DNA from 2 places in the Microbacterium longlingense genome. Region 2 is predicted to be linked to the other one. Evidence: predicted binding sites of a transcription regulator. Region 2 holds the regulator's gene; the other holds the start of a gene.

Region 1 (4,980 bases), on a different contig from region 2:
GCCAATGTGGTCGTCGCGACGGGGACGGCGCTCGTCCTCGTGAACTCCGTGGTCTACGCGAAGGGCGTGCTGCGCCTCGACGACACCGCACTCGCCCTCACCCTCGCCGCCTGCGGTATTGGTTCCCTCGTGATGGCCCTCGCCGTCCCGCGCATCACGACGCGGATCGGTGTGATCCCGACGATGAGGATCGGCCTGACGATGATCGTCGTCTGCCTGATCGCCGCCGTGGTCATGACCGTGGCCGTGACGGCGACCGGAACCGGCTGGGGATGGCTGCTCGCCACCTGGGCGGTGCTCGGCATGGGCACATCCCTCGTCGGCACACCATCATCACGGCTGCTCGCGGACGCCTCGAACGCGAGCAACCGTGGTCTCGTCTACACCGCGCAGTTCGCGCTCTCGCACGCCTGCTTCCTGATCGCCTATCCGGTCGCCGGATGGCTCGGCGCGACGGATCTCACCCTCGCTGCGCTCGTGCTGACGGTGATCGCGGCGGCCGCTGCCGCGATCGCCCTCGCCGCATCCCCGCGTCTCCGGACAGGGAGCGACGAACCCGCTCATCCCCGGACGACACGTCATTCAGAGACGTGACGGTCGCCCGGATCCCCGGCGCGGTGCACACAGCCGTGCCGCCACCGCCATCAGCACCACGACGAACATTCCCGGCCGATCGCCGACGGCACTGCCGCAACACAGGGCGCCCACCGACTGGAGGTACACGGACGTACCGGTACACAGGCGTACCGGTACACAGGCGTAGCGGCGTACCGGCACGTGTGCGCGGAGGCCCGGAGAGCGCTCTACTCGAAGCGCACCGAATGACCGCGAGGGGCCGCAGCCTCCTGGAGTGCCTTGCGTGCAACCGACAGCGAAGACGAACCGAAACCGCGCCGAGCGAGGCGCCCCGCCAGACGACGCAGCGCAACCTCGAAGTCGAGGTTCGTCATCGAGCGGGCAGCGGAGCGCGCATACTCCAGAGCCCGCTCATCCTCGTCGTCGTTCGAGAGCTCGTCGAGCACCTCAGCCACGATCGGTGCTGAGATCCCGCGCTGGGCGAGGGTCCGGGAGAGCAGACTCCTCCCCTGTCCTTTGCGCTCCACGCCGGTTCGCACGAGGTGCTCGGCGAGCGAACGGTCATCGAGATAGCCATGCCCCTGGAAACGCTCGAGGATCTCCGCAATGCGATCACCGGATCGAAGATCGCCCGATGCACCACGTCTCTTCACCTGTTCGGCGAGCACGTCACGCGCCTCCTGCACCGAGAGCTGTCGCCCGCGGAGCCTCCGCACGAGGAAGTCCTCCGCCGCCGCCATGACCTCGTCGATCGTCGGCCCGTCGTCCGCGTCATCGCCCACCGCCGCGCCGCCGATCGCGCGGGGACCATCGATGGCCCCCGCGCTGTCTCGGAACGCCACGACAGAGCCGCTCCGTCGGTGGGCTGGATGCCGTGACGAGGGCGTGCCGGCATCTCCCGACCCCTCATCGACCGCGCCCGCCGCCCGCTGGCCGGAGAACATCGGGATGACAGGGGCGAGCCCGGACGGAATCATCCGCTCGCCCCCGTTCTGCGTCGACATGATCGTCCTCGTCACCCAGTACGGACCGTCACGCGGGACGACGCTGAGCGAGTTCGTCGGCCTGTGCCGGCTCCTCGGCAGAGGCACCACCCACACCGAGCTTCTGCTTGATCTGCGTCTCGATCGCGTCGGCGATGTCGGCGTTGTTGAGCAGGAAGTTGCGGGCGTTCTCCTTGCCCTGCCCCAGCTGGTCGCCATCGTACGTATACCAGGACCCGGACTTCTTGACGATGCCGTGCTCGACGCCGAAATCGATCAGGCTGCCCTCGCGGGAGATGCCGGTGCCGTAAAGGATGTCGAACTCCGCCTGCTTGAAGGGGGGTGCCATCTTGTTCTTGACGACCTTGACGCGGGTGCGGTTCCCGACCGCTTCCGAGCCGTCCTTCAACGTCTCGATGCGACGAATGTCCAGGCGCACCGATGCGTAGAACTTGAGCGCCTTTCCACCCGCGGTGGTCTCCGGCGAGCCGAAGAAGACACCGATCTTCTCACGCAGCTGGTTGATGAAGATCGCCGTGGTCTTCGTCTGGTTCAGCCCACCCGTGAGCTTACGCAGCGCCTGCGACATGAGGCGCGCCTGCAGACCGACGTGCGAGTCTCCCATCTCGCCCTCGATCTCCGCCCGAGGAACGAGCGCTGCGACCGAGTCGATGACGACGAGATCGATCGCGCCGGAGCGAATCAGCATGTCGGCGATCTCGAGGGCCTGCTCACCGGTGTCCGGCTGGGAGACCAGGAGAGCGTCGATGTCGACGCCGAGCTTCTTGGCGTAGTCGGGGTCGAGCGCATGCTCGGCGTCGATGAACGCGGCGATGCCGCCCGCCCGCTGAACGTTTGCGATCGCGTGCAGCGTGAGCGTGGTCTTACCGGAGGACTCTGGGCCGTAGATCTCGATGATGCGACCTCGGGGCAGACCGCCGACGCCGAGTGCGACGTCGAGAGCGATGGAGCCGGTCGGAATGATCTCGACGGGCGCACGCTCGTCGCTGCCCAGCCGCATGACCGAGCCCTTCCCGAACTGACGATCGATCTGCGCGAGGGCCGACTCCAGGGCCTTCTCGCGTTCGGCTGTGCTGGGCATGGCGTGCTCCTTCTGCTCGTGTGCTGCCGCCTCTAGGCTGTCGCGACCGCCCCCGGCAAGGGATGATTCTCCGACAAGGCGAATGGCTTTTCGCCGCGTGCTTCACGGTACGCGGGGCCTCCGACATCGACAGTCGGGTTCCCGGGTATGTGGAGAACATGGCGAGACGTCCACCTGTTCAGAAGACTACGCCCTCTCGAACGAATATTCGATGATGCGGCGCACCGACACGCCGATTCGCCGAACACATCCAATGGGCGAGCGCACTCGCGAAGCGATCAGCCGCGCTTCGGGTCGATGCGGCCGACGCCGTAGCGCCGCTCAGCAGGAACACCCACCTCTTCGCAGAGCGCGAGCCAGATCTCCCGCGGCGGGGTGCCCGCGTCAAGGGCCTGCACCGGAGTGCGGTCCCCCACCGCCGCCAGCACGAGATCGTGCATCAACGACAGCGCACGGGAACCGAACTCCGCATCGACGGCGCGGAGGAACTCGCTGCGACGCACGCGTCAGCGCAGCGAGAGCTCGGACTCGACGGATGCCACCAGGTCGTCGGGAACGACATCAGGGAACACCTGGAGACCTTCGAGCACCGAGAGCCGGTCGCCGACCTCGTGATAGATCGTGGAGATGGGGACTTCAAGAGCTTCTGCCACCGAGGCGATGATCTCGCTCGAGGCTTCCTTCTGCCCGCGTTCGACCTCGCTGAGGTAGCCGAGGGCCACCGACGCCTTGCTCGCGACCTGGCGAAGGGTCTGCCCCTTGCGCTGGCGGAGGTCGCGGAGGACGTCGCCGATCTCGTGACGTGCCAGGATCATCTCAGTCCCTCCCTTCCCTCTGATCGATCTGCCGGGCTGTCAAGACTACTGCACCGGTTGGTGTCACTCTAACCTTTCTCTGCTGTGCGCCCGCTTGGAATCGCGAACCTTCAGCGTCAAAAGATGACAACCCGAGAAGAAGCGGAGCTATTCCCGGTCGCCACCGGGCAAGGATCACTCCATCTCCTCGCACAACTCCCTGAGCGCTTCGCGCACGCTCCCCCCGCGAATCTCGGCACGGTCGCCCGGAATGACGAGCGAGACCACCCGCACTCCGCTCGGAGTCGCGATGCCGATGTGCACGGTCCCGACCGGTTGGCCGTCCGGCGAGTCGGGCCCGGCGATCCCGGTGGTCGACACGCCCACGTCCGCCGGGACCCCCGCGACCGCCATCGCACGACGCACGCCGAGCGCCATCTGTCGGGCAACGTCCGGATGCACAGCTCCGTGCTCGGCGAGCAGGCCGGGGTCGACACCCAGCACGGACGCCTTGATCGCCGTGTCGTATGCCACCACGCCCCCGCGCACGCTCTCCGAGGCTCCCGGCACATCGATGAGAGCGCTGACCAGCATCCCGCCGGTCAGCGACTCGGCGACCCCGATCGACCACCCCCGCTGCCGGAGGAGCGTCAGGACAGCGGCGGCGGCGCTCATCGTGCGGTGCGCCGCGCGCGCACGGCGGTGATGACGTAGTCGATACCGCTCGCCACGGTGAGCACCACGGCGATGGTCATCGTGACGACATTGATCCACCAGAACAGACCAGCGGCGTCCGGCCACACCGCGCCGAACGGCAGCAGCGCGAACGAGAGCGCGACAGCCTGCGCGACCGTCTTGAGCTTGCCCATCCACGCCGCGGCGACGACGTGGTCCTCCACGATCATCAGACGGTGGACGGTGATGCCGATCTCACGCACCAGCACCAGCAGGACGACCCACCCCGGCAGCTCTCCCAGAATCCAGAGGCCGATGAACGCGGCACCGGTGAGCGCCTTGTCCGCGATCGGGTCGAGAAGCTTGCCGAGGTCGCTGACGAGGTGGTACTTGCGAGCGAGATAGCCGTCGACGCCGTCCGTGGCGATCGCGACGATGAACAGGACCGCCGCCCACCAGCGCATCGCCCCGGGTGCCACCGCGCCGACCGCGGCCTGGTAGGCCACGGCATCGCTCGGAGCATCGGAGAAGGCGATGAACTCTGCTCGTGTGCCCGGCTCCGCCAGCAGCAGCCAGAGGAAGACCGGGACGCAGAGGATGCGGACGATCGTGATCGCGTTCGGAAGCTGCTTGGGGATGGCCACGATGCGAGCCTAGTCGGCACGACGGCACCGCCCCGGCCCCGCCCTGCGTGCGATGCCCCGCCCCGGACACGGAACACCATCCGTCGTGGGCCGTCGGGGCGGCGCCCGCACGGAGCGGAGACGTCAGTCGCGGCCGGTGAGACTCCACGCGTCTTCGGAGTCCTCCTCGGACTCCACGACCTCGTACCCGTCGAACTGGGCCGCCA
Region 2 (4,980 bases):
TCCGCTGCCTTCGATCGGCTGGAGGCGCTGCGCGGCCTGGGCGCGGCCGCGGTCGCGGCGGCCACCTCGACCTCTCTCCTGCACGTGCCCCACGACGTCGAGGACGAGCCGTCGCTCGATCCGCGGCTGGCGTCCTGGCTGGCGTTCGCCGATCAGAAGGTCGTGCAGGTGGTCGGCCTCGCTCGCGGTCTCGCCGCCGGGCGCGATGAGATCGCCGCGGAGCTGGAGGCCGCATCGGCCGCTCTGGCCGACCGGCTGAGCGCACCAGGGGTGCGCGACGGTGCCGTGCGGGACCGCGCCGCAGCGCTCACCGCAGACGACTTCGCCCGCGGTGACTACGCCGCCCGCGTCGCCGCGCAGGAGGAGGCGCTCGCCCTCCCCGCGCTGCCGCTCACCACGATCGGCTCCTTCCCGCAGACCGGCGAGATCCGCCGTGCCCGCGCGCGCTTCACGCGCGGCGAGATCGACAACGACGCCTACGACGGCTTCCTCAAGCAGGAGATCGAACAGGTCATCCGCCTGCAGGAGGGCCTCGACCTCGACGTTCTCGTGCACGGGGAGCCGGAGCGCAACGACATGGTGCAGTACTTCGCCGAGCTGCTGGACGGCTTCGCGGTCACCGAGAACGGCTGGGTCCAGTCGTATGGCTCGCGCGCGACGCGCCCGTCGATCCTGTGGGGCGACGTGTCGCGTCCTGCTCCGATGACGGTGGCGTGGTCGTCTTACGCGCAGTCGCTCACCCCGCGGCCTGTCAAGGGGATGCTCACCGGGCCGGTCACGATCCTCGCCTGGTCGTTCGTGCGTGACGACCAGCCGCTCGGCGAGACCGCCAACCAGGTGGCCCTCGCGCTGCGCGACGAGATCGCCGACCTCGAGACCGCCGGGATCGCCGTGATCCAGGTCGACGAGCCGGCGCTGCGCGAGCTGCTGCCGCTGAAGAAGGCCGACCAGCCGGCGTACCTGGACTGGTCGGTGAACTCCTTCCGCCTGGCCACCGGTGGTGCTGCGGCGGCCACGCAGGTGCACACCCACCTGTGCTATTCGGAGTTCGGCGTGGTGATCGATGCGATCCGCGCCCTCGACGCCGATGTGACCTCGATCGAGGCGGCCCGCAGCCGCATGGAGGTCGTCTCCGACATCTCGGAGGCGGGCTTCGACCACGGCATCGGCCCCGGGGTGTACGACATCCACTCGCCGCGCGTGCCCTCGACAGACGAGGTGGAGGAGCTGCTGCGCCGTGCGGTGGCGGAGATCCCCACGCGCCAGCTGTGGGTCAACCCCGACTGCGGCCTCAAGACCCGCGGCTATGACGAGACCACGGCATCGCTGCGCAACATCGTCGAGGCCACCCGGCGCGTCCGGGAGGACCTGCCGGCCTGATCCCGGCCGCACCACAACAGGCAGACAGCACCAGAACAGGCACATGCCGGCGAAAGCCGCCTGTTCTGGTGCTGTCTGCCTGTTTCCGGTGCGCCGTTCCTGCGGTGCTCAGACGGCGCGCAGGATCGCGACGACCTTGCCGAGCACGGTCGCGTCATCGCCGAGGATCGGCTCGAAGGCGGAGTTGCGGGGGAGCAGCCACGTGTGTCCGTCGCGCTGGCGGAAGGTCTTGACGGTCGCCTCGTCGTCGAGCATCGCCGCGACGATATCGCCGTTCTCGGCTGTGTTCTGCGAGCGCACGACCACCCAGTCGCCGTCGCAGATGGCCGCGTCGATCATCGAGTCGCCGGAGACCTTGAGCATGAACAGGTCGCCCTTGCCCACGAGCTGCCGGGGGAGCGGGAACACCTCCTCCACCTGCTGCTCCGCGGTGATCGGCACGCCGGCGGCGATGCGGCCCACGAGCGGAACGAGCGCCGCATCGCCCACGGGCGGGGCGGAGTCCGCCGGGTTCTCGGTCGCGCTGCCGGGGAGGTCGATCAGCACCTCCATCGCGCGGGTCTTGCCGGGGTCGCGGCGCAGATAGCCGCTCAGCTCGAGCTGACCGAGCTGATGGGTCACGCTGGAGAGCGACTTCAGGCCCACCGCGTCGCCGATCTCGCGCATGCTGGGCGGATAGCCCTGAAGGGCGATCGAGCGCTGGATGACCTCGAGGATCGCCATCTGCTTGGGGCTCAGGGTCTTCCGCCGCCGGGTGGGCGCCTGCTCGGCAGCCGCGGATCGATCCGCCTCGACGGGGAGGTCTTCGGTGTCGCTCATCGCTGTCCTTCGCGGCTGCCGGGCCCGATGTCTGAGGTCCGTGGTGTGCTTCGTTCATCGAAACCGTATCGAAGACATCGGTGCTTTCGGAATATCTGTTCGAGCGTGTCTGGCTATCCGGTGCGCCCGGGTGGGCAGAAGCCTTGACAGATGTTCGAAATCGAAGATATCTTCGGAACAGAAGTTCGGCACTCGAACTGACGTCTCTGCACCACGGTCTCGTCAGACGGCATCCGCCCCGCGGACTTCGACGAAGGAGCATCCCATGAGCAGCATCGGCATCACCGCACCGGCCCTGAGCGCGCCCGCGTTCGCGCGTACCGCGCCCGCGACCCGTCTGCGCATCACGACCCGCGGGCGCCGCGTGCTCGCGGGTCTTGCCGCAGCGCCGGTCGTGGCTGCCCTCGCCGCCGGCCTGGTCCTGGGCGGGGCGACGGCGGCGTCGTCGTCGGATGAAACCAGCACAGCGTCCTTCGCGACGGTCGTCGTCCTGCCGGGCGACACGCTCTGGACGCTCGCAGAGGAGCTTGCCCCGGCAGCCGACCCTCGCGATGTGGTGGACGCGATCATCCGGCTCAACCAGCTCGACGGCGGGTCGATCATGATCGGCCAGGAGCTGGCGATCCCCGCGGAGTACGCGCAGCGCTGAGCGCCGTGCCGCGCGATGACCGCCGCGGCGGTCGGTGCGCGGTACGTCCTACGATTGCAGCGTGGCTGTTTCTTTCGAAGACCTCCCCATTCGCGACGACCTGCGCGGTCAGAAGCCCTACGGCGCACCGCAGGCAGCGGTACCGGTCGCGCTCAACGTGAATGAGAACACGCATCCGGTGCCCGAGGAGGTCGCCGGTGACATCCTCGATGCCATCGCCAAGGCCCTGCGCGATGTCAACCGCTACCCCGATCGCGAGTTCACCGAGTTGCGTGACGCCCTCGCCGCCTACCTCGGCGGCGGGCTGAGCCGGGAGCAGATCTGGGCGGGCAACGGCTCGAATGAGGTGCTCCAGCATGTCTTTCAGGCGTTCGCCGGGCCGGGCCGCACGGTCTTCGGGTTCGGGCCAACGTACTCGATGTATCCGCTGCTCGCGCGCGGCACGGGAGCCCGGTGGATCGAAGGCACCCGCCACCCCGACTACACGCTGACCGCAGACGAGGCGGTCGCTCAGCTGCGCGCGGCGGACCCCGATGTCGTCGTGCTCTGCTCGCCGAACAACCCCACCGGTACGCCGCTTCCCCTCGACGTGATCGAGGCCGTGGCGGACGCCGCGCGCGGGATCGTGATCGTCGATGAGGCCTATATGGAGTTCGCTCCCCAGGACGCCCCCTCGGCGATCACGTTGCTCGCCGGCCGGCCACGCGTGGCCGTGTCCCGCACGATGAGCAAGGCCTTCGCGTTCGCGGGTGCCCGGGTCGGCTACCTCGCCGCCGATCCTGCATTCATCGACGCCCTGCGACTCGTGCGCCTGCCGTACCACCTGAGTGCGCTGACGCAGGCGGCTGCCGTCGCCGCGCTCCGGAACGCCCCGACGATGCTGCGCATGGTGGACGACATCGTGGAGCAGCGCGATCGCATCACCGCGACTCTCGAGGCCCTGGGGTACGCTCCGGCGCCGTCGTGGACGAACTTCGTGCTCTTCGGCGGCGTGGCAGACCCCGCGGCGACGTGGGAGGCACTCCGTGACCGCGGAGTCCTGGTGCGCGATGTCGGCATCCCCGGCCACCTCCGGGTGAGCGCCGGCAGCGAGGCCGAGACCACGGCGTTCCTCGACGCCCTGGCGTCGGTAGGATCGGTCGCATGACCGCGCCCCGCACCGCCCGCCGCACCCGCACGACGAGCGAGTCCTCCGTCGAACTCGAGCTGAACCTCGACGGCACGGGAGAGAGCACGATCGAGACCGGCGTGCCGTTCTACGACCATATGCTCACGGCTTTCGCGCGGCACTCGCTCACCGACCTCACGGTGCGGGCCACGGGAGACACCCATATCGACGCCCACCACACCGTGGAGGACGTCGCGATCGTCCTCGGCGATGCGATCCGGGAGGCGCTCGGCGACAAGCGCGGCATCTCGCGGTATGGCGACGCGCTCGTGCCCCTCGACGAGGCGCTGGCGCAGGCCGTCGTGGACATCAGCGGACGGCCGTTCCTGGTGCACGACGGCGAGTCGGACGCGTTCGTGCATCACCTGATCGGCGGGCACTTCACCGGTTCGCTGGTGCGGCACGTGTTCGAGGCCATCTCCTTCCACGCCGGTCTCACCGTGCACGTGCGGGTGCTCTCCGGCCGGGACCCGCACCACATCGCCGAGGCGGAGTTCAAGGCCTTCGCGCGGGCATTCCGTCAGGCGAAGGCGCTCGATCCGCTGATCACCGGTGTTCCGTCGACCAAGGGAGCGCTATGACCTCCGCGCCTCGGGTAGCCGTGCTGGACTACGGCTCCGGCAACGTCCACTCCGCGGTCAAGGCGCTCGCCGAGGCCGGGGCGGATGCGGTGCTGACCTCCGATCGCACCGAGGCGATCGAGGCCGACGGCCTGGTCGTCCCCGGTGTCGGAGCGTTCGCCGCGGTGGTCGAAGCGTTGCGTGCCAGCCGCGGGGACGAGATCATCGGACGCCGGCTCGCGGGGTCCCGCCCTGTGCTGGGCATCTGTGTCGGCATGCAGGTGCTGTTCGCGCACGGCGTCGAGCGCGGCCAGGACGTCGAGGGGCTCGGCGAGTGGCCGGGGACGGTCATCGAGCTGGATGCGCCCGTTCTCCCGCACATGGGCTGGAGCACCGTCGACCCC

Evidence for each region. Region 2 encodes LexA, which represses DNA repair genes until DNA is damaged. Its sites were predicted from a motif close to TCGAACANNTGTTCGA; they were not measured.
Region 1: a site for LexA is predicted at 2,858-2,873, ahead of recA (recombinase RecA). Genes of this name have one in related genera too.

Annotation. Positions count from the first base shown of each region.
Region 1 covers NZ_JBYRJA020000004.1:284,017-288,996, reverse strand. Annotated here, with positions in the region: gene AC3RXY_RS08140 (MFS transporter) at 1-594, shown strand, start outside; gene AC3RXY_RS08135 (regulatory protein RecX) at 804-1,580, opposite strand; gene recA (recombinase RecA) at 1,609-2,661, opposite strand; gene AC3RXY_RS08125 (DUF3046 domain-containing protein) at 2,940-3,164, opposite strand; gene AC3RXY_RS08120 (helix-turn-helix domain-containing protein) at 3,168-3,476, opposite strand; gene AC3RXY_RS08115 (CinA family protein) at 3,651-4,130, opposite strand; gene pgsA (CDP-diacylglycerol--glycerol-3-phosphate 3-phosphatidyltransferase) at 4,127-4,774, opposite strand; gene AC3RXY_RS08105 (FtsK/SpoIIIE family DNA translocase) at 4,898-4,980, opposite strand, start outside.
Region 2 covers NZ_JBYRJA020000006.1:232,076-237,055, forward strand. Annotated here, with positions in the region: gene metE (5-methyltetrahydropteroyltriglutamate--homocysteine S-methyltransferase) at 1-1,380, shown strand, start outside; gene lexA (transcriptional repressor LexA) at 1,489-2,199, opposite strand; gene AC3RXY_RS10820 (LysM peptidoglycan-binding domain-containing protein) at 2,465-2,848, shown strand; gene AC3RXY_RS10825 (histidinol-phosphate transaminase) at 2,910-3,995, shown strand; gene hisB (imidazoleglycerol-phosphate dehydratase HisB) at 3,992-4,597, shown strand; gene hisH (imidazole glycerol phosphate synthase subunit HisH) at 4,594-4,980, shown strand, end outside.